2 regions of the Acidovorax lacteus genome follow, and region 2 is predicted to be linked to the other one. Evidence: predicted binding sites of a transcription regulator. Region 2 holds the regulator's gene; the other holds the start of a gene.

Region 1 (10,374 bases), on a different contig from region 2:
CAGTGGCCAAGCCCGTGCGAACCTGACAGATGAAAGCCTGGCAACAGCCAAGAGCCACGTGGAAACCATCGAGGAGTGGGGGCGTGCCAAGGCCATGATCATTGCGGCGTCCACCGCCGCCTTTGAGGAGCCCGACCCCGTCAAGACCCTGGCGATCCTGCGAGACGCTGGCAAGTTCTCTACGGTGTACTTCGGCTTCGCAGACAAGAAGTACATCTTCTCTGAAACTCGGAATCTGCCCCCTGATTACGACCCTACGGCGCGTCCCTGGTACAAGCAGGCGGCCGCTGCGGGGACGTCGGTCATCACGCCGCCCTACATTTCTGCCTCGGATGGCAAGCTGGTGGTCACCTTTGCCACGCCAGTGGGCGCTGGCAGCGCTCTCAAGGGCGTGGCAGCGGGTGATGTCTACATGGACGCTGTGGTCGCCACGGTTGCCACCGTCAAGCCGACTCCGCAAAGTTTCGGTTTTATGGCGTCCAGCGATGGGAAGATCATCGCCCACCCGAATGCCGCGCTGACCCTCAAGCCACTGACAGAGCTGTCCAAGGATCTGTCGTCGGAAAAGCTGGCAGCCGCCTCCAAGGGCAATGCGATGCTGCCCGTCGAGATCGACGGCCGTCAGCGCCTGCTGACTGTGGTGCCCATTGCAGGCACCACCTGGATGCTGGTGGTGGCGCTGGACGAGTCCGAGGCGCTCGCCCCGATCCGTTCGATGCTGGTGACATCGGTGGTGTCTAGCATCGTGGTGCTGGGCGTGACGGTCGTACTGCTCGGGGGCATCCTCACCCAGCGCCTGCGCCGCCTGACGTTGGTACGAGACGCCATGCATGACATCGGTGAGGGCGACGGAGACTTGTCGCGGCGCATCGATGCGCAGGGCGAGGACGAGTTGGCTCAGATCGCACACAGCTTCAACAACTTCGCCGGCAAGCTCTCGAATGTGCTGGCACAGATTCGCGATGCCAGCCAATCGGTGCGCCTGGCAGCCGAGGAGATCGCGACTGGCAACCACGACCTGAGCAGCCGCACCGAGATGGCTGCGTCCAGCCTGGAGGAAACGTCGGCCTCGATGCAGCAGCTCACCGACACCGTGCGGCACAACGCCGACGCGGCCCGGCAGGCCAATCAACTCGTGGCCCAGGCTTCGGCCGTGGCCGAGCACGGAGGCACCGTGGTGGGCAACGTGGTCACCACCATGGACCAGATCAACGCGGCCTCGCGCAAGATTTCGGACATCATCGGTGTGATTGATGGCATTGCCTTCCAGACCAACATCCTGGCGCTGAACGCGGCCGTGGAAGCGGCCCGCGCAGGCGAGCAGGGCCGTGGCTTTGCTGTGGTGGCCGGCGAGGTGCGAAGCCTTGCGCAGCGCAGCGCCGAGGCGGCCCGTGAGATCAAGAGCCTGATCGTCAGCTCGGTCGAGCAGGTGGAAAACGGCTCACGCCTCGTGCACGACGCCGGCACGACCATGACCGATATCGTCATGTCGGTGGAGCGCGTGACGCGCATCATGGCCGAAATCTCGGCTTCGACCAACGAGCAGAGCACCAGCATTGCTGAGGTGGGGCAGGCGGTGGCGCAGCTCGACCAGATGACACAGCAGAATGCCGCTCTGGTCGAAGAAAGCGCTGCCGCAGCACAAAGCCTGAAGGACCAATCGGTGCGTTTGTCCGAAGTGGTCGGCACCTTCCGCCTGTCGGAAGAAGGCAGTGCCGCCCGCGGTGGTGGCCACGCTGCTCGCCTGCCTGCGCCCTGAACCTGGTTCGCACGGCGCCTCCTGCTGTTCGGCAGGCGGTGCGTGGTGTGCCCGGGCGTACCAGCAGGTGCGCCCGATAATGCGTGTATGCAGGTGCGCGATCAGGGGCGAGGCCGATGACCAGGAAGCAGGGAGCGCAGAGCGGCCCATCCACGCGTGCCTTCGACGAAGCGCTTGAGGCCTTTGATCCCCCTCTCCCGCTGCTGGTAGGCCTGAGCGGAGGAGCAGACTCCACGGCCCTGTTGCTGGCCTGTGCACGGCGATGGCCCGGTCAGGTGCAGGCGCTGCATGTGCACCACGGCCTGCAGGCGGCGGCCGATGCCTTTGAGGCGCACTGCCGCCAGCTCTGTGAGCAGATGAACGTGCCCCTGGTGGTACAGCGCGTGGCGGCGCAACACGCCCCTGGAGAGAGTCCTGAAGCCGCCGCACGCCGCGCGAGATACCAGGCTTTTGATAGGCTTGTGCTTGACAGTGCTTCAAAGTTTGCTATCAAATCAGTAGCAATCGCGCAGCATGCCGATGACCAGGTCGAAACCGTGTTGCTGGCACTGTCCCGCGGTGCCGGTGTGGCGGGCCTGGCCGCCATGCCGGCGCACTGGCAGCGCGCGGGCATCTCCTGGTACCGGCCGCTGCTGAACGTGCCGGGCGCGGTGGTGCGCGACTGGCTCACGGCCCAGCGCCAGTCCTGGATCGAAGATCCGAGCAACGCGCAGCTGCGCTTCACGCGCAATCGAATCCGCCATCAGGTGCTGCCTACGTTGTATGCGGCGTTTCCCGTCATGCGCGAGACGATGGCGCGGTCGGCCCGGCACGCGGCCGAAGCGGCCCAACTACTGGACGAGCTCGCACAGGCCGACCTGACCAAGCTGGGCGTTCCGCCTGCCATCGCGGGGCTGCAGGCGCTGAGTGCGCCACGGCAAGCCAATGTGCTGCGCTGCTGGCTGCGCGTACAACACGCCACCACGCCTTCAGAAGCGCAGCTGGCCGCGCTTGTGGCGCAGATCGTCGCCTGCACCACACGCGGGCACCGCATCCATCTCAAGGTGGGGCGAGGCTATGTGCATCGCGAAGGACCTGTGCTCGTCTGGTCGGAGGTTTGAGCGCCGTGCCGCTGAGCGCGCCCATGCTCAGTACCTGCAGAGGTCGCAATAAAGCCCGGATGCGCGGTCTTCGGCGTCGGATGCGCGCCTCTTGGGCGTGAAGCCTCGTGCGTGCCCGTAGGGTGCGGCTTGCAGCGGCCGTGCGCTCAAGGGCACCGGCCGCCCAGACGGACTGGACGGCGCTTTGAACGCTCTGCCGCGCCACAGCCGCAACCCCCCTGGGCACCGGCGAAAGCCCGGAAAAATCGGGCATAATAGCGAGCTACGGAAACGTGACCGAGTGGCCGAAGGTGCTCCCCTGCTAAGGGAGTATGGGGTGTAGAGCCTCATCGAGGGTTCGAATCCCTCCGTTTCCGCCAAAACACAAACGCGCCCTCGTGGCGCGTTTTTCTTTTTGGGGCCTGCGCGCCCCGCAGATCGTCTCTCACGAGCGGTAGCCGAGGATTGCGTCTTCAGGCTGGGCGTGCAACGAGCGGACCCGCTGCGTCAGGTTGGACGTCTGCTCAGAGGCGCAGCAGCGCCAGCGCACCGCGGGGCAACTGGCTGGCCTGGGCCACCATGGCCGTGGCGGCCTGTTGCAGGATCTGCTGGCGCGCCAGGCTCGCGGTTTCCGTTGCAAAGTCGGCATCGACGATGCGCGCGCGGCTGGCCGCGCCGGTTTCGCTGCTGATCTGCAGGTTGGCGATGGCCGACTCCAGTCGTGAGGCTTGGGCGCCCAAGGTGGCGCGTTGCGCGCTCACGTACTCCAGGGCCCGATCAACGGCCACGATGGCCTGTGCGGGCGACTTGGTCAGGTCCAGCGTTTCGCGCAGGTTCAGGGCCGTCAGGTTGATGGCCCCGGTGCTCACGTCCAGCGTCTGCCCCGCGTTGGCGCCCACTTGCAAGGCCAGCGTCTGGGTGGCACCCCCGGCGGTGGGAATGGCCTCGAAGCGTTCATCAAACCCGTCCAGCGCATTGGGGCCGGAGCGCGTTCCCGCATTGGCAATGGTGCTGGTGGCGGTGCGTACCGGGCCGCCGTCCACATCGGCACCTCCGATCGCTCCGGTGTCGGCGTTGGTGAGATCCATCGCTGCGACAAACGCCGCCGCATTGGCATTGAACTGTGTATCGAAGTCCGCCTTGCCAGTGAAAGCACCAGCCGACGCATTGGCCAGGGCCTGGTCCAGCGTAGCGCCTGGTACCTGGCTCATGTAGCCCAGTACATCTTTGATGCCGTTGCCGCCAGCCTCTTTGATGCGACTGTGCATGTAACGTACGGCAGCGTACCCGCCCGAATAGCCAGCGCTGCCGCTCACATCGTCCGCGTTGTAGGCCGCCAGGATGCCGGCCACGTTGGTGCCGTTGGCGGTGTCGGCACGCAGACGCTCATCTGCGCCGTGGATGAATTCCGCCAAACCTTCGTTGAACGCCGCTGGCAGGGCGGCCACATTGGTGGTGCGGGCCAGCACGGCGTGCACCATCTCGTGCGCAATGATCCGGTCGGCGTAGTAGGGCGGCGAGCCTCCGTCGGGCAGGTTGGGGGGCGAAAAGTCCGCCAGGTCGATCTGCAGCACGAGATTCAGGCCACGGCCTTGTCCGTCGGTACCGGTGTACTGCACATAGGCGGCCACATTGCCCGCCCCGTCGCTGAAGCCGCTGAGGCGAATGTCCAGGGCTGCGCCATCGCCTCGCAGTCCATAGAAGTCGCGGATCAGTTGTTCGCTGTTTTCCAGCCAGCTGCCCACGCTGGTCAGACCGTCAAACACTGCCAGCTTGGTCGGATCGCCCACAGCGCTGGCAGAGCCAGAGCTGAACAGGCGCATGCCGTTGAACTCGGTCGTGGAGGCCGTGCGCTCAATCTCGGCCGCAAGCTGCCCCACCTCGGCCTGAAGCGCTCTTCGGTCCGATGCGCTGTTGCTGCCGTTGGCTGCCTGGACCGCCAGTTCGCGAATGCGCTGCAGGTTGGCGGTGACGCTGCCCAGCGCGCCCTCGGCGGTCTGCACCATCGATAGCCCGTCGTTGGCGTTGCGCGCCGCCTGGTTGAGGCCCCTTATTTGGCTGGTAAACCGCTCCGAGATGGCCATGCCCGCGGCGTCGTCCCGGGCGCTGTTGATGCGCAGACCGGACGACAGCCGCTGCAAGGATGTGCCAAGCGCGCTTTGCGCCAGGTCCAGCTGTCGCCGGGCCTGCAGCGATGCGACGTTGCTTTGCACGGACAGGGCCATGGAACGCTCGCCAAAAGTGCAGCACACCCCGGCCTCTGGGAGCAGAGCCGGGCCATCGCAGACCCTGAAGCAAGGCCGCTTGGAAGCCTTATCGGCAAGATCTGGTCAAACTTTGGGGGTTTTTAACGAGCGGGAGGTGCTGCGATGGCCTCATGCCTTGCGGTGCATGCATGCAAGCAGGTGGATTGACCCTCCAACGTTTGCACAGGCCGGAGGGCCGTGGTCCTCGCGCAATCAGGGTTCGAGTGAGGCGCTCCAGCGGTCGCCCCAGCCTGTGGTGCGGGCGCGTTCAATGTCGCGCCGGTCGCGCTTGGTCGGTCTCCCCTGGGCGATTGCGCTGGCGGGCTCCGGTGCCAGGCGCCGCAGCTCTGCCTGCCGCTGGCGCTCCGCCAGGCTGTCGGCCGTTTCGGCGTACAGCTGTTGGGCCACCGGAGCCGGGCCGCGCTGTGCGCTCAGGCCCTGCACCACCACGGTGCGCTCCACCGGGCCCTGTCGCAAGACCACGGTGTCGCCGCAGCGCAAATCGCGCGCGGGCTTGGAAAGCTGGCCATTCACCGTCACCCGGCCCTTGCCAATCTCTTCGGCAGCCAGACTGCGTGTCTTGTAGAAACGCGCGCACCAGAGCCATTTGTCCAGCCGCATCGAATCGGAAGCGTTCATGCCGACTATTGTGCCGCCGCAGTGGCCGTGGCGTCCGTCAGGGGCAGCCGGACCACCGCGTCCAGGCCGAGCCTTCGCCCGTGTTCTTCGCGGTTGAGCAACTGGATGCTGCCGCCCAGTGCCGCCACGATCTCATGGCAGATGGCAAGGCCCAGGCCGCTGCCCGTGCGCACGTCGCCTGCCGAGAACGGCTGGAAAAGCCGTGCGGCCAATTCTGCGTCGATGCCCGGGCCGCAGTCGCTGATCGTCAGGGCCGCATGCCGCCCGTCGCTTCGCAGGTCCACGGTCAGCTCGCTGCCCTCCGGTGCGTGGCGTATGGCGTTGTGCAGCAGATTGCGCGAGAGTTCGCGCAGCATCCAGTCGTGTGCCTGCACCAGCGCAGGCTCCGTGTGAATGCCGAAGTCCAGATCCCGCTGGGCAATCAGGGGCGACAGCTCCAGCGATACGCTGCGGAGCACGTCGTCGAACCGTGTGCTTTGGGGCGCGGCCTGTTGGCGCAGTTGCTCGACCTTGGCAAGCGCCAGCATCTGGTTGGCCAGCTGGGTGGCGCGGTTTACGGTGTCGCCAATCTCGCGCAGCGCCTGCTCGGGCGGCACATCGCCCCGGCGTGCCGATTGCACCTGGGTTTTGAGCACTGCCAGTGGGGTGCGCAGCTGGTGCGACGCATCGCGCACAAAGCGCTTCTGGTGGCGCAGCAGATGCCGCAGGCGCTGCATCACTTCGTTGGTGGCCAGGATCAGCGGCTGCAACTCGCGCGGCGCTTCGGGGGCGGCGATCGGGCTCAGGTCTCCTTCGCGGCGGGCTTGTAGCTGGCGGCTCAGGTCGCGCACGGGCCGGGTGGCGCGCTGCACCACGAACACCACCGTGACCGCAATCACCAGCACCAGCACCGCCTGGCGCAGCAGCGTGTTGCGCAAGGTTTGCAAGGCCAGGGCTTCGCGCACCTCCAGCGTCTCGGCCACCTGGATGACCGCCATGCCGCGGCCCCGGGCGCTGGCCACGGGCTGCAGCAGCACGGCCACACGCACCGGGCGCTGGCGGAAGGTGTCGTCGTAGAAATCGACGAGTGCTGCATACGGCGGCCGGTCGGGGATGCGCCCCTGCCAGAAGGGCAGCTCGGAAAATCCAGAGATCACCTGGCCGTCGAGCGTGGAGACACGGTAGAACATGCGGCTCTGGTTGTCGGCTTCAAAAGCCTCCAGGGCCGAGTACGGCACGATGGCCCGCAGCTGCGCGGCGTGGTCGTACCCCTGCACATCCAGTTGCTCGCCAATGCTCTTGGCCGATGCCAGCAGCGTGCGGTCGTAGGCGGTGTTCAGCGAGGCGAGCGTCTGGCCATAGTCGCTCCAGGTGTTGAAACCGATGAACACCAGCACCGGCAGCAGGATGCCGGCCAGCAGCCGACGCCGCAGCGAGGCTGTCGGCGGGCGTGGGCGCATGGCCGCAGGGTTCATGGGGTTTCGTCCGCGCGCAGCAGGTAGCCCAGGCCACGCAGGGTCATCAGGGTCAGGCCTGTGCCCTGCAGTTTTTTGCGCAGGCGATACACCACGACTTCGATGGCTTCGTACTGCACATCCAGCTGACCCGGAAACACCAGCTCGTACAACCGCTCCTTGGCAACAGCGTGGCCAGGTTGCGCCAGCAGCGCGTGCATCAGCGCCAGCTCGCGCGGTGTGAGCTCCATGATGGTGCCGTCGCAGTAGATGGCACCGCTGCCTTTGTCATAACGAATCGATCCGATCTGCAGCATGCTCTCTGCCGCAGAGCGTGGTTCGGACGCACTGCTACGACGCACCAGTGCGCGCAGACGGGCCTCCAGTTCGTCCAGATCGAACGGCTTGGCCAGGTAGTCGTCGGCACCCGCATTGAGCCCGAGCACGCGGTCGCCCACGGTACCGCGCGCCGTGAGGATGAGCACCGGCGTGCGCAGCCCGCGCGCGCGGGCCTGCTGCAGCACCTGCAGGCCGTCCAGCCCCGGCAGCGTAAGGTCGAGCACCACCGCATCGGGCGGACGCTGTGTCCAGTGGGCCAGTGCGGACAGGCCGTCGCCGCTGCTGTGCACTTCCATGCCGCGGCGGCTGAGCGCACGCTGCAGGGTGGTCTGCATGGTGGGGTCGTCTTCTACAAGCAGCAATCGCATAGGCCCGGCACCTTAGCACTGCCGGCAGCGGCCGGGCTGATGAGTGTTTTCCCTGAGTCTGCGGACAGCCGTTTGACAGGCAGCGCGCGCATCATCGACAGCATTCCGTTCCGTTCGTTCACACAAGGAGACACCATGCGTCGCGACACGTTCCTCAAATCCCTGGCCGCGCTGGCGGCCACCGGTGCGCTGCCTCTGGCCGCCCAGGCCCAGGCGGCCGCGGCGTACAAGATGCTGGTGCCGGCCAACCCGGGCGGTGGCTGGGACACCACGGGCCGCGCTCTGGGCAAGGCCATGCAGGAAGCCGGGGTGGCCAGCTCCGTTACCTACGACAACAAGGGCGGCGCTGCCGGTGCGATCGGCCTGGCCCAGTTCGTCAATTCGGCCAAGGGCGATCCGAATGCGCTGATGGTGATGGGCGCTGTGATGGTGGGCGGCATCATCACCGGCAAGCCGCCGGTGGGTCTGGACAAGGTCACGCCGCTGGCCCGCCTGACCAGCGAATACAACGTGTTCGTCCTGCCGGCCAACTCGCCCTTCAAGACCATGAAGGACGTGGTGGACCAGCTGCGCAAGGACCCGGGCAGCGTCAAGTGGGGCGGCGGTTCGCGCGGCTCCACCGAGCACATTGCGGCCGCCATGATCGCGCGTGAAGTGGGCGTGGACCCTGCCAAGATCAACTACGTGGCGTTCCGTGGGGGCGGAGAGGCCACGGCCGCCATCCTGGGTGGCAACGTCACCATCGGCGGCAGCGGCTACAGCGAGTTCGCTGAATACATCGCAGCCGGCAAGATGCGCGCCATTGGCGTGACGTCGGGTGCGCGCCTCAAGGGGGTGAACGTACCCACGCTCAAAGAACAGGGCATCAACGTCGAGATCGGCAACTGGCGCGGCGTGTACGGCGCTCCGGGCATCACGGCGGCACAGCGCAAGGACCTGATCGAAGCCCTGACCAAGACCTTCAAGCACAAGAGCTGGCAGGACGCGATGGAGAAGAACGGCTGGACGCCCGCCTGGCTGGCCGGCGACGAGTTCGCCAACTTCGTGGATTCTGAGTTTGCGAGCCTGCGTGCCACGATGGTCAAGTCCGGCATGATCTGACGCCCGTTTTTCCACCCTCAGGGTTGGCCGCGCCGAGTGCGGCCGCCGTTGGTGCGGCGGCTGCCCCCGCGGTCTTTTTTTTGGGCGCTTGCGCCCTGGAGGCTGATGCCATGACCGAACACTCTTCCCGATCTCCGACCTTGCAGACCCTGGTGGGCCTGGGCGTGGTGCTGCTGGCCCTGGGCCTGGGCTGGGGCGCGTCCACCTTGCCTTCGGATGCCGGCTACGGCGGCGTGGGGCCGAACTTCCTGCCCTGGGTGGTCAGTGCCGTGCTGCTGGTGTGCGGCGTGCTGTGCGTGCTCCATGCCCGCACCGGCGGTTTTCGCGATCTGGAAGAGGGCTCGGGCGACGCGCGTGCGCACTGGGCTGGCTTTGTGTGGGTGTCGGCCGGGCTGCTGCTCAATGCCGCGCTGATCACCACGCTGGGCTTCATCCTGAGCTGCGCGCTGTGTTTTGTGCTGGCGGTGCGCGGCTTTCGCAGCGCCGAGGGGCGGCTCGACTTGCGTCCGGTGGCCTGGTTGCGCGACACGCTGATCGGCGTGGCCGTAGCGGCCCCTGTGTACTGGATGTTCACCAAGATGCTCGCGATCAACCTGCCGGGCCTCACCTCTACCGGATGGCTCTGACGCCTGGACTGCCATGGAAACCTGGAACCTTCTGCTGCAGGGCTTTGCCACTGCCGCCACCCCTGTCAACCTGCTGTGGGCCTTTGTCGGCTGCATGATCGGCACCGCCGTCGGTGTGCTGCCGGGCATCGGCCCCGCCGTGGCGGTGGCCATGCTGCTGCCCATCACCGTGAAGGTCGAGGCCACGGCCTCGATGATCTTCTTTGCCGGCATCTACTACGGGGCCATGTACGGTGGCTCGACCACCTCCATCCTGCTGAACACGCCGGGCGAGGCAGGCTCCATGGTCACCGCCATGGAGGGCAACAAGATGGCCAAGAACGGGCGCGCCGGTGCGGCCCTGGCCACCGCGGCCATCGGCTCGTTTGTGGCGGGCACCATCGCCACGGTGCTCGTGACTTTCTTTGCGCCCATCGTGGCCGAGTACGCGGTGCGCCTCGGGCCGCCCGAGTACTTCATGCTCATGGTGCTGGCTTTCACCACGGTGAGCGCAGTGCTTGGCAAGAGCACGCTGCGCGGCATGGTGGCCTTGTTCGTGGGCCTGGCCATGGGCCTGGTGGGCATGGACCAGATCACCGGCCAGGTGCGCTACACCGCCGGCGTGCCTGAGCTCATGGACGGCATCGAAGTCGTGCTGATTGCCGTGGGCCTGTTTGCCGTGGGGGAGGCGCTCTACAACGTGCTGTACGAAGGCCGCACGGTCGAGACGCAGAACAAGCTGACCAGCACGCACATGACGCGCGCCGAGTGGAAGCGCTCGTGGCCCGCGTGGCTGCGCGCCACC
Region 2 (10,374 bases):
TGGCCTGGGCTTCGTTCTGCGCCCCCCGGCCGCGGGACATCACGCGCACGTTGGCGACCTGGGTGGAGTTGACGACGCTGCCCGGCTGCAGCGAGCGCGGGTCCACCGTGCCCGCAAAGCGCAGCACGTCCACGTTCTGGTTCACGCCGATCTGCTTCTCGCCGGTGATGACCAGGTGGCCGTTGGGCAGCACATCGACCACGGTGGTGGTGATGGTGCCCTGGAAGGTGTTGGCGCTCTCCGTGCCGCCCTTGCCCTCGAAGGTGTTGGAGGAGTTCGCGCCCAGCTTGGTCTTGTTGGTGAACGCCGTCCCCACGAAAGGCAGCGCCGAAATGCCGCCCGACACTTCCGAGGTGCGGTCCACCGACGACGAAGACTTCTGGCTGGCCGTGATGTTTTCGACGATCTGCACGGTGACGGTGTCGCCGATCAGGCGGGCGCGCCGGTCCTCGAAGCTCGGGCGGTAGCTGGCCGCCTGGAACAGGCTGCCATTGTTGGTGGGCACCGGGCGTGGCACCACCGTGAGCTGCGGGGGCGTGGTGGCGGGCATGTCCACCGGCGGTGGGGGCGACATGGTGGCGCAGCCCGAAGCCAGCACGGCAGCAGCCAGTGCGGCTGCGGCGCGGGCCGGGCGCTGCAGCCAGAACAGGGTGGGGGCGACGAGGAAGCGCATGGCGAACTCCGCGAAACGGTGCAAGAACGGGAACGTGCCGGGGTCAGAGCTGGCTGAGCTTGGCCAGCATCTGGTCGGAGGTCTGGATGGCCTTGGAATTCATCTCGTAGGCGCGCTGCGCCTGGATCATGGTGACCAGCTCTTCCACCACGTTCACGTTGGATGTCTCCAGAAAGCCCTGTTTGATGAAGCCCAGGCCGTTGGTGCCCGGCGTGCCCTGCTGCGGCTGGCCCGAGGCGGCCGACTCGCGGAACAGGTTCTGCCCGATGGGCTCCAGTCCGGCCGGGTTCACGAACGTGGCCATGGCCAGGTTGCCCAGCGGCTGCGGCGCGGTGGCCGGGGGCACGATGGCGGTGACCGCGCCATCAGGGCCGATCATGACCTTGGTGGCGCCATTGGGCACGGTGATGCCGTTGTTCACCGGCATGCCGTTGGAGGTGACCATGCGCCCCTGGGCGTCGAGCTGGAACGAGCCGTCGCGCGTGTAGCCGATGGTGCCGTCGGGCATGGTCACTTCGAAGAAGCCGTTGCCGTTGATGGCCACGTCCAGGCTGTTCTTCGACTCTTGCAGCGAGCCCTGCACGAAGTTGCGGCTGGTGGCCACGGTGCGCACGCCCAGGCCGAGGTGCAGGCCGGTGGGCAGCTGGTTCTGCTCGGTCGCGTTGGCGCCCACCTGGCGCAGGTTCTGGTAGATCAGGTCTTCGAACACCGCGTTGTTGCGCTTGTAGCCGGTGGTCGAGACGTTGGCCAGGTTGTGCGAGATCACGTCCAGTTGCGTCTGCTGGGCGGACATGCCGGTCTTGGCGATCCAGAGCGAGTTGATCATGGCGGTTCCTTTCGGGCAGCGGGCAGCGCCGTCAGCCGTTGATGTTCAACAGCCGCGAGGCCGTCTTGTCGTTGGTTTCGGTCGTCTGCAGCAGGCGCATCTGCTGCTCGAACTGGCGCGATGCCGCGATCATTCCGACCATGCTGGCCACGGGGTTCACGTTCGAGCCTTCCAGCGCCCCGGCCAGCATGCGGGCGTTGGCGTCGTTCGGCATGGGGGCGCCGGTGGTGGTGCGGAACAGCCCGTCGTCGCCGCGCCGCAGCGGGTCTTCCGGTGTGGGCGTGGCCAGCTTCAGGCGGCCCACCGCGGCCGGGGGCTGGCCCGGCTGTTTGGCGGTGAGCGTGCCGTCCGAGCCCATGGTGATCTCGGCATTGGGCGGCACGTCGATGGGCGCACCGCCGTCTGATAGCACCGTGAGCCCGGTGCTCGTGACCAGCTGCCCCGCAGGCGAGACCTGGAACGAGCCCATGCGCGTGTAGGCCTCCACGCCGTCAAGCCCCTGCACGGCAAACCAGGCATTGCCCGCGGCCATGGCATCCAGGTTGCGGCCGGTGCGCTGCACAGGGCCGGGTGTGTCGAGATAGCCAGAGGTGGCTTCGAGCGCGAACACGCGCGTCTTGGAGCCATCGCCCTGGATCGGCACCGAGCGGAACGAGGCCATCTCGGCGCGAAAGCCGTTGGTGGAAGCGTTGGCCAGGTTGTTGGCCAGCACCGCCTGCCGGTGGGCGGCGGCGTTGGCCCCGGTCATCGCGGTGTAGATCAGGCGGTCCATGGCAAGGTCTTTCGGTGAGGGGCCCTAAAGCGCCTGCGCCTGTGGCGCAGATGCTCGCTGGGCCGGGGTTTCAGCGCAGGTTCACGAGGGTGGACATGACCTGGTCCTGGGTCTTGATGGTCTGCGCATTGGCCTGGTAGGTGCGCTGCGCGGTCATCATGTTCACCAGCTCGGCCGTGAGGTCCACGTTCGAGTCTTCCAGCGCCCCGGAGCGCAGCGAGCCGAAGTTGCCGTCGGTGGCCGTGCCGCGCACCGGCTGGCCCGATTCGAAGGTTTCGACCCAGTTGTTGCCGCCCACGGCGGCCAGGCCCTGCGTGTTGCGGAAGCTCGACAGCGCGAGCTGGCCTTCCGAACGGGTGACGCCGTTGGAGTAGCGCGTCATGATCATCCCGTTGTTCTCGATGTTGATGCCGGTGAGCTGGCCGGCGGTGTAGCCGTCCTGCGTGAGGTTGGACACGGCAAACTTGGTGCCGAACTGGGTCACCTTGTCCAGGTTGATATCGACATTGAAGGCCGGCAGACCGTTGGGGTTGGGGGGGCTGGGCGTGACCGACAGCGTGAGCAGGTGTTCGGTGCCCGGCGGCGTGGGGGCCGGGTTGACGATGGCGCCGCTGTTGTCGAAGGTGATCTGCCCGACCGGCGTGGCCACCACAGGCGGTGTGGCCGTCGGGTCGTCCAGCTGGTCGTACACGTCCCAGGTGTTGTTGCCGTTCTTCTCGAAATACAGGCTGACCGGCTTGGCCACGCCTTGGCTGTCGTACACGTTGATCGAGGTGCCGTAGGTGGTGCGCGGCGTGGCGGGAATGGGCGGCGTGGCCGCCGGGTCGCCCGCAGCGTCGGGTGCGCGGGCGTCCAGGTTGAAGGCGGCAAAGATTTTTGACGTCTGCTTGGCCGGAATGGGCTCAGCGGTCGGGAACACCATGGGCACGGGCTCGGTGCTGGTGCGCTGGCCCGTCACAGGGTCGACGCTGTAGCCCATCACCTTCGCGCCATCGTTGGTGACCATGTTGCCCACCTTGTCGAGCTTGAAGTTACCGGCGCGCGTGTAGGCGGGCGTGCCGTCGGGCAGTGTGAGCGTGAAGAAGCCGTTGCCGTTGATGGCCACGTCCAGGCTGTTGCCGGTGATGGTCAGGTTGCCCTGCGTGAACTGCTGGGCGATGTTGGACACCTCGACCCCGATGCCCGCGTTGCTGCCGCCGGACTGTCCGATGGCCGATGCCACCATTTCGGCAAACTCGGCCCGCGAGGACTTGAAGCCCACGGTGTTCGAGTTGGCAATGTTGTGGCCGATCACGTCCAGGTTCTTGCTGGCGGCGTTCAGGCCCGAGAGTCCTTGTTGGAAGCCCATGGTGCGCTCCTTGCAATGGCAGGGGTTGGAATCAGAGAATGGCCTTGACCTGGGCGTAGCCCACGGTCGCGCCGGTGTCGAGGGTCAGGCTCAGGTTGCCGTTGTCGGCGCCCGCGGCCACCACGCGGGAGGCCTGCAGAGGGGTGGACGCCACAGCCGTCGAGCCGTTCTGCGCTGTGACGCGGAAGCGCAGCTGCGAGGCGTCGCCCTTGTACTGGCTGGCGTCCCATTCGAATGCGTGACGTCCACCGTTGCGGCTGCCCATGTCCACCGTGCCCACGACCTGGCCGGTGGGCGAAAGCACTTCCACCTTCACATCGCCAGCCGATCCGGCCAGTTCGAACATGCCCTTGCCTACCTTGTCGGTGACCTGCACACGGTTGCCTTCGGTGACCACCGAACGGCCCACCATCGACGCGCCTTGCAGCACCTGCATGGCGCCGAACTGCGCGGCCATGCCCTGCATGGTCTGGTTGAGCTGCTGGATGCCCGTGACCGTGTTGATCTGCGCCATCTGCGAGGTCATCTGCGCGTTGTCCAGCGGGTTCATCGGGTCCTGGTTGTTGAGCTGTGCGACCAGCAGCTTCAGAAAGCGGTCTTGCGCGGCTGCGGGATCGGTGGCGGCGTCGGCCTTGCTGCTGGTCGATTCCGTCACCGACGAACTGTTGATTGGGCTGAGAAACATGGGAGCTCCTTGTGGCGCTTACTGGCCCATCTGCAGGGTCTTGAGCAGCAGCGTCTTGGCCGTGTTCATGACCTCGACGTTGTTCTGGTACGAGCGCGAGGCGGAGATCATGTTGACCATCTCCTCCACGGCGTTCACGTTCGAATGGGTGATGTAGCCCTGCGCATCGGCCAGCGGGTGATTGGGGTCGTGCACGCGCCGCCCGGGGGCATCGCTCTCTTTGATGTCGGTGACCTTGACGCCGGCCACGCCCTCGGGGCCCATGGCCTGTGCACGGAATACGAGCTGGCGGGCCTTGTACGGCTGACCGTCGGGCCCGGCCACAGCGTCCACGTTGGCCAGGTTGCTGGCCACTACGTTCAGGCGCTGAGACTGTGCGCTGATCGCGCTGCCGGAGACATTGAAGATGGAAAACATCGACATGGGAACCTCGCTGTGCGGTGGGTGTCAGCCGGGCCGGTCACTGGCCCTGAATGGCGCTGAGCATCGTGCGCACGTTGCCGTTGATGAAGCGCAGCGTGGCCTCGTAGCGCACGGAGTTGTCGGTGAACGCAGCGCGTTCGCGGTCCAGATCGACGGAGTTGTTGTCGAGCGCTGGCTGCGTCTGCAGCGAATACTTGGGGCGGGGCAAACCGTCTTCGGGTGGCGTGATGGCGTCCGGGTGCGTGGCCGACAGCGACAGGTGCCGACTGCTGCCGTACTGGCCGTTGCGGGCCTCGCGCGTCACGCCGCTAAGGCCCAGGCCGGATGCCGTGCTGCGGGGAGCGGTGAGCGCCTCGGGTTTGAGGGCGCTGGCACTCTCCGGCATGAGTGGTTGTTGGCCTGTTGCTTCCCGCAATGCATCGGCAAATTTGAAGTCCCGCGCCACATAACCCGGGGTGTCGGCATTGGCGATGTTGCTGGCGAGCGCGCGCTGGCGCTCGGCACGCAGCACCAGCGCGTTGCCGTGGAAATCCAGTCGTTGTGTCAGCTTGTCCAGCATAGGAACCTCATCGGGTCTCGTGGGCCGTGGCGCCTGTCGGGGCAGGCTTTGCGGCGTGTGCTGATTGTCAAAGTGGGGCTGTTTTCCTAAAGCGCGAAGAACATGGGTTTCGGTCCGCACTTCGGCGGTTTCGGTGCGCACCGCGCGCCTACAGTGCAAGCGTCCCCCAATCCCGCAGGCGGCCTGCCATCGCAGCCTGGCCTGGCGGGATTGCCGAGAGGAGCCTCACCATGACCCTTGCAACCTTCTGCGCGCTCTGGAGCCGGCCTGCGGCAGTGGCGGCGGCCGCACTGGCCGTGCTGTCCACTGCCGCACAGGCGCAGGCGTTTCAGTCGGGCGCGGCCCCGGCGACCACGCCTCTGTCTGCGGGCGCGCCCGTACTGCTGGCGGCTGCGCCGGCCACCTCGGTCTCACCCCCTGCGGCAACCTCCCAGGCCGGAGCCGACTGGGCTGCGGTGACCCAGCGCTGGCTGGATGCCGCGCTCCAGCAGCGCGACGGCGGCGCTGCGCTGCCGTTGCGCATGGAGGTGAGCGTGGGCCACCTGGATCCTCGGCTGCGTCTGGCGCCTTGCAACCGCGTCGAGCCCTACCTGCCCGCTGGCACCCGCTTGTGGGGACGCACCCGGCTGGGTCTGCGCTGTGCCGAGGGCGGCACGCCTTGGAATGTCTTTTTGCCCGTGACGGTCAAGGCCTTCGGACCGGCGTGGGTGCTCACGCGCAACGTGCCGCCGGGCACCGTGCTGACGGCCGCTGACGCGCAGGAAATGGAAATCGACTGGGCGGCCGACAACTCGCCGGTGGTGGCGCAACCGGAGCAGTGGGTGGGGCAGGTGGCCTCCCGCGCATTGGCGGCCGGGCAGCCCTTGCGCCAGTCGATGGTACGCGCGCCCAGCGTGTTCCGCACAGGGGCTCAGGTTCGGGTGATGGCCCAGGGGCCTGGCTTTGTCGTGGCAGGGGCAGGGCAGGCGCTGTCCGACGGCGGTGTCGGGCAGACAGTGCGCGTCAGAATGGACAATGGTCGCGTTGTCTCTGGTATTGTGAGTGATTCTGGGACAGTAGACGTCCGTGTTCCATGACAGGGGCAGCAGAAATGGCTAAAGTCTTCTCGGAATGGGTCGAAACCATTGCTACGGTGCTCCGGACTTCCCGGGGTGGTGGAGAGAGCGATGAAGATAGGTCAAACCCCGGATCTCCCGGGCGCACTAGGCCCAGCGGCCCAGGCCAAGCAACCGGCCAAGCCCGCTGCGGCGGCTGCCGACGAGGCGGCCAAGGCGGCACCCGCCAAGGTGGCGGCCGCCGGTGTGCCCGTCACCATGTCCAGTTCCCTGAAAGCGCTGGACACCTCGTCCCGTGCTTCGGGCGACTTCGACGCGGGCCGCGTCAAAGCGGTCAAGGACGCGATCGACAAGGGCGAATTTTCGGTGGACGCCGAAGCCATTGCCGACAAACTGCTGGCGAACGCCCAAGAAATCTTCTCCCGCTCGCGCGGCTGAACACGGTCCCGGCTGACCAAGGCCGGCTGCTGCCATGACACTGCACGACATCCTCTCCACCGTCGAGCAGCATGTGGCCAAAGCAGGCGATTCTCTGGTAGCCGGGGACGTCCATGCGCTGGAAACGGCCTCGACCGCGCTGCGCGACGTTGCACAACACCTCGCCCCCCATCTGGCCGCCTTGCACGATGCGCTGGCAACCGATGCGTTGCTGCGCCAGCGCTGGCAGGCCTTGAGTCTGCGCCTCGCAGCGGTTCGCGACGGCCTGGCCCGCCTCTCTGTGCTGGCCGACCGGCAAGTGACGGCGCTCGTGCCAGAGGCCCGGCGCGACCCGACGTACGGCCAGTCGATCGGCAGCCGAGCACCTTCGGCAGCAGCCCGTCTCTACCGTGCTGCCGGGTGAGGGCGGCCGCACATCCTGCGGTGTTCCACGGCCTGCTCGGCATACGCTGGGGTGGATATCCCGTTGAACAGACGGCGTACTTCGCCGTGTAGCGGCGGTTGCGCATACACCTGGGTGCGCACCTGAATCCGTGCGCAGCGCGGGGTGGGCCCGCTGTAAGGCCTGTTGAGAAACTGGCGTACCGGGTCTGTGCGCTTAGTGTGAGCGCATCTTGGCGCGCAGCCGCGCAATCGACTGGCTGTGCAGCTGGCACACCCTTGATTCGGTGACGCCGAGCACCGCTGCGATCTCCTTGAGATTCATGTCGTGCTCGTAGTACATGCCCATGATGTGCTGCTCGCGCTCTGGCAGGCTCTTGATGGCCGCCACCAGCGAGTCGCGCAGCCTTTGGTCGCGCAGCATCTCCAGAGGGTCGGCGGCGTTGTCTGCCACATGCCGGTCGAGGAAGCCATCGTCCTCATCGCCATGGGTCATGTCTTCCAGATAGACCAGCTGCGTGCCCCGCACCTTGCCCAGGAGGCTCTGGTAGTCCGCCAGGCTCATGCCCATTTCGGCGGCGATCTCGGATTCCAGCGGACTGCGGCCCAGACGCTGCTCCAGCCGGTGGACGGCCTGCTCGATGTCTTTTTGACTCTTGCGGGAGCTGCGCGACATCCAGTCGCCCTCTCGCAACTCGTCGAGCATGGCACCGCGGATGCGCTGGGTGGCAAACGTCTCAAACTGCACACCCTGCGTGGCTTCATAGCGCGACAGGGCATCGGCCAGACCCATCATGCCCACCTGGATCAGGTCATCCAGTTCGACGTTGGGCGGCAGCTTCGCGATTATGTGGTGCGCGATCCGACGCACCAGCGGCACGTGCTGGCGGATCATCGCGTCCCGATCAAGCTGGCCTTTGGCGGTGTACATCAGATCAATGACTCCGGGCAAACGGCACCTCCGCAATGGGCGGGGCTTGCACAGACGTGCCGATGGTGCCTGCGTTTTCCAGCAGTTGCAAGGCCAGGCGCTGAACATCCGGCATAGCGTCCGGATTCAGGGTGGCCGTCCGCACGGGCACGCCCAGATGGCGTTGTGTGCACTGCTGCAAGTTTTGGAGGGTCGCGTGGGCGGCGTGGCGAGACCGTGCGCTGTCGTCGGGTACGACGGCGACCACAGAGCCCACGGTGCCCGCTTCGAGCGCCAGCTGCTTCAGATTGCGGTAGGCATCGATCACGCCCGCTTTGTCGGGTGTGGTGAGCACCAGGGGCTGGGCCGCCGTGGCGGCCAGCAGCGGGGCCAGCACCGACGCCGGCGCCAGCAGCACCAGCATGCCGTAGGCGCGGAAGTATTCACACAGGTCGGCCAAGGGGGGGCGCACCACATGCCGCGCCTTGCGCCCAAGCCGGTGCAGGCCCCGCGCGGCAGGGATCACGGCCAGGGAGGAAGCAATCTCGCCGAGGTCTAGGCTCACCCCTTCCTTCCAGGGCGCCTGGCGCAGCAGGTGCTCAAGACCCGGGGAGCGGTCTGATTCCAGGGTGGTGCCGTCCAGCACCACCACCGGATAGCCCTGGCGTTGCCACTGGGCACACAGTTGCCACAACGCCTCGAGGTTGCGCGGCCGGTCGTCCTGGCTGGCGACTGCCAGCAGGCGCAGCTGCGCCTGCGGCATGAAGCTCAGGAGGCTGGCGCCCTGGTGCAGGCTTGCGTCAAGCATCCACCAGCCCCCGTTCGCCCACCGAGTCGACGGCGTTCGAGAAGAAGAAATTCAGGTCGCTGGCCTTGGGGTCGTAGGCCGACTTGGCCGGGGCCCGCATCGACGTCGCAATGAGCTGGTGGGCGTCGGCTTGCTCCCAGTCTTCGGGCACGCGCTGGCCATTGGTCACGCCGCGCAGCACCATCTGGTGGCGAATCAGTGCATCCAGGGCGGGTCCCAGCTTCACCGCCTCGTCCACCTTGGACAGGATGGCTTGCTGCGATCCCGATGTCTTGAACGCGGTGAGCACGTCGTCCAGCGTGTCGCCATGGCAGCCGGCGTTGAGCACCAGCAGGCGATGGACATGCGGAAGGTCGAGCACGTCGAGCATGTCGCGCTTGCGCGGATCGCGCGGAGCGACACCCGTGGTGTCGATCAGCACCATTTTCTTGCCCGACAGCAGCCCCAGAAGATCCTGCAGTGCCGCACGGTCGTGGGCCTGGTGGGCCACGATGCCCAGCATGCGGCCGTAGGTGCGCAACTGTTCGTGTGCGCCCACACGGTAGGTGTCGAGTGTGATCAGGCCCACACTGCCCGGGCCATGAATGCGCGCGCAGTGCGCTGCAAGCTTGGCCGTGGTGGTGGTTTTGCCCACGCCGGTGGAACCGACGAGTGCGTAGATGCCGCCTTCTTCGTACAGCGGCGGAGCATCGGCGTCCGTGCGGAGATTGCGCTCCAGCACATCCATGAGCCAGCGCACCGACTCTGCGGCACCCAGATCCTCGGGCATGCGTTCCAGCACGGCCCGGGCCAGGGCAGGGGAGTAGCCCGCTCGGATCATTTTGAGCATGAGGTTGGACTGGATCGGGTTCTGCTTGGCCTGACCCAGCCAGGCCAGGGTGTTGAAGCGCTCCTCAATCAGTTCCTTGACCGCATGGAGCTCGCTCATGAGCGATGCCTGCTGTGCCATGGCCACCTGGGGCTCTGCGCGGCGCCGGGGTGCCGGTTCTGCCGGACGGTCGGCCGGGATGCTGCGCAGCGGGTTGTGGCGCACCACAGGGGCAGGCGCCTTGCGTACGGGTTCGCGCTCCAGCTCGGCCTCCACGGCACGCTCCTGTGCACGCTGCGACAGCGGCGCAGCTTCGGGCGCATCGGCGCCGTGAAGGGCCTCGTGCCGGCGGCGCAGCATGCGTTCGCGCACATAGTCCTGGAAGGACAAGGTGCTCATGGCCAACTGCTCGGTGTCTTCCTCGACAGGGTTGCGCGATGCGTGCGACGCTGTCGTCGAGCTGGACAGCCCCCGCGATGCAGGACGGCTCACCGGTTCGCTTGCAGCAGCCGCCTGCAGCCCCGGCTGTTCGAGCGAGGACAGGCTCTCCTCGGCCGTTGCAATCACCTCGACCCCGTTGGCCGTGGCACGGTTGGACAGGATCAGGGCACCGTCACCAAAGGCCATGCGCGCTTTGGCCAGAGCTTCCCGAGATGTGGGAGCGTGAAAGCGTTTGATGTTCATGCTG

What was found. Region 2 encodes FliA, which starts transcription of late flagellar genes. Its sites were predicted from a motif close to CTAAAGTTTNNNNNNNNNNNGCCGNTA; they were not measured.
Region 1: ABD866_RS14565 (flagellinolysin) is a predicted target of FliA. The motif match lies at 5,153-5,179, and genes of this name have one in related genera.

Annotation. Positions count from the first base shown of each region.
Region 1 is NZ_BAABEX010000029.1:375,060-385,433, forward strand. It holds gene ABD866_RS14550 (methyl-accepting chemotaxis protein) at 1-1,759, shown strand, start outside; gene tilS (tRNA lysidine(34) synthetase TilS) at 1,876-2,859, shown strand; tRNA gene ABD866_RS14560 (tRNA-Ser) at 3,126-3,218, shown strand; gene ABD866_RS14565 (flagellinolysin) at 3,363-5,063, opposite strand; gene ABD866_RS14570 (RNA-binding S4 domain-containing protein) at 5,298-5,723, opposite strand; gene ABD866_RS14575 (sensor histidine kinase) at 5,729-7,177, opposite strand; gene ABD866_RS14580 (response regulator transcription factor) at 7,174-7,863, opposite strand; gene ABD866_RS14585 (Bug family tripartite tricarboxylate transporter substrate binding protein) at 7,999-8,964, shown strand; gene ABD866_RS14590 (tripartite tricarboxylate transporter TctB family protein) at 9,075-9,590, shown strand; gene ABD866_RS14595 (tripartite tricarboxylate transporter permease) at 9,604-10,374, shown strand, end outside.
Region 2 is NZ_BAABEX010000001.1:116,276-126,649, forward strand. It holds gene ABD866_RS00585 (flagellar basal body L-ring protein FlgH) at 1-673, opposite strand, end outside; gene flgG (flagellar basal-body rod protein FlgG) at 717-1,499, opposite strand; gene flgF (flagellar basal-body rod protein FlgF) at 1,531-2,271, opposite strand; gene flgE (flagellar hook protein FlgE) at 2,342-3,619, opposite strand; gene ABD866_RS00605 (flagellar hook assembly protein FlgD) at 3,651-4,304, opposite strand; gene flgC (flagellar basal body rod protein FlgC) at 4,323-4,727, opposite strand; gene ABD866_RS00615 (flagellar basal body rod protein FlgB) at 4,765-5,286, opposite strand; gene flgA (flagellar basal body P-ring formation chaperone FlgA) at 5,517-6,362, shown strand; gene flgM (flagellar biosynthesis anti-sigma factor FlgM) at 6,453-6,779, shown strand; gene ABD866_RS00630 (hypothetical protein) at 6,814-7,182, shown strand; gene ABD866_RS00635 (RNA polymerase sigma factor FliA) at 7,378-8,091, opposite strand; gene ABD866_RS00640 (MinD/ParA family ATP-binding protein) at 8,096-8,878, opposite strand; gene flhF (flagellar biosynthesis GTPase FlhF) at 8,871-10,370, opposite strand; gene flhA (flagellar biosynthesis protein FlhA) at 10,367-10,374, opposite strand, start outside.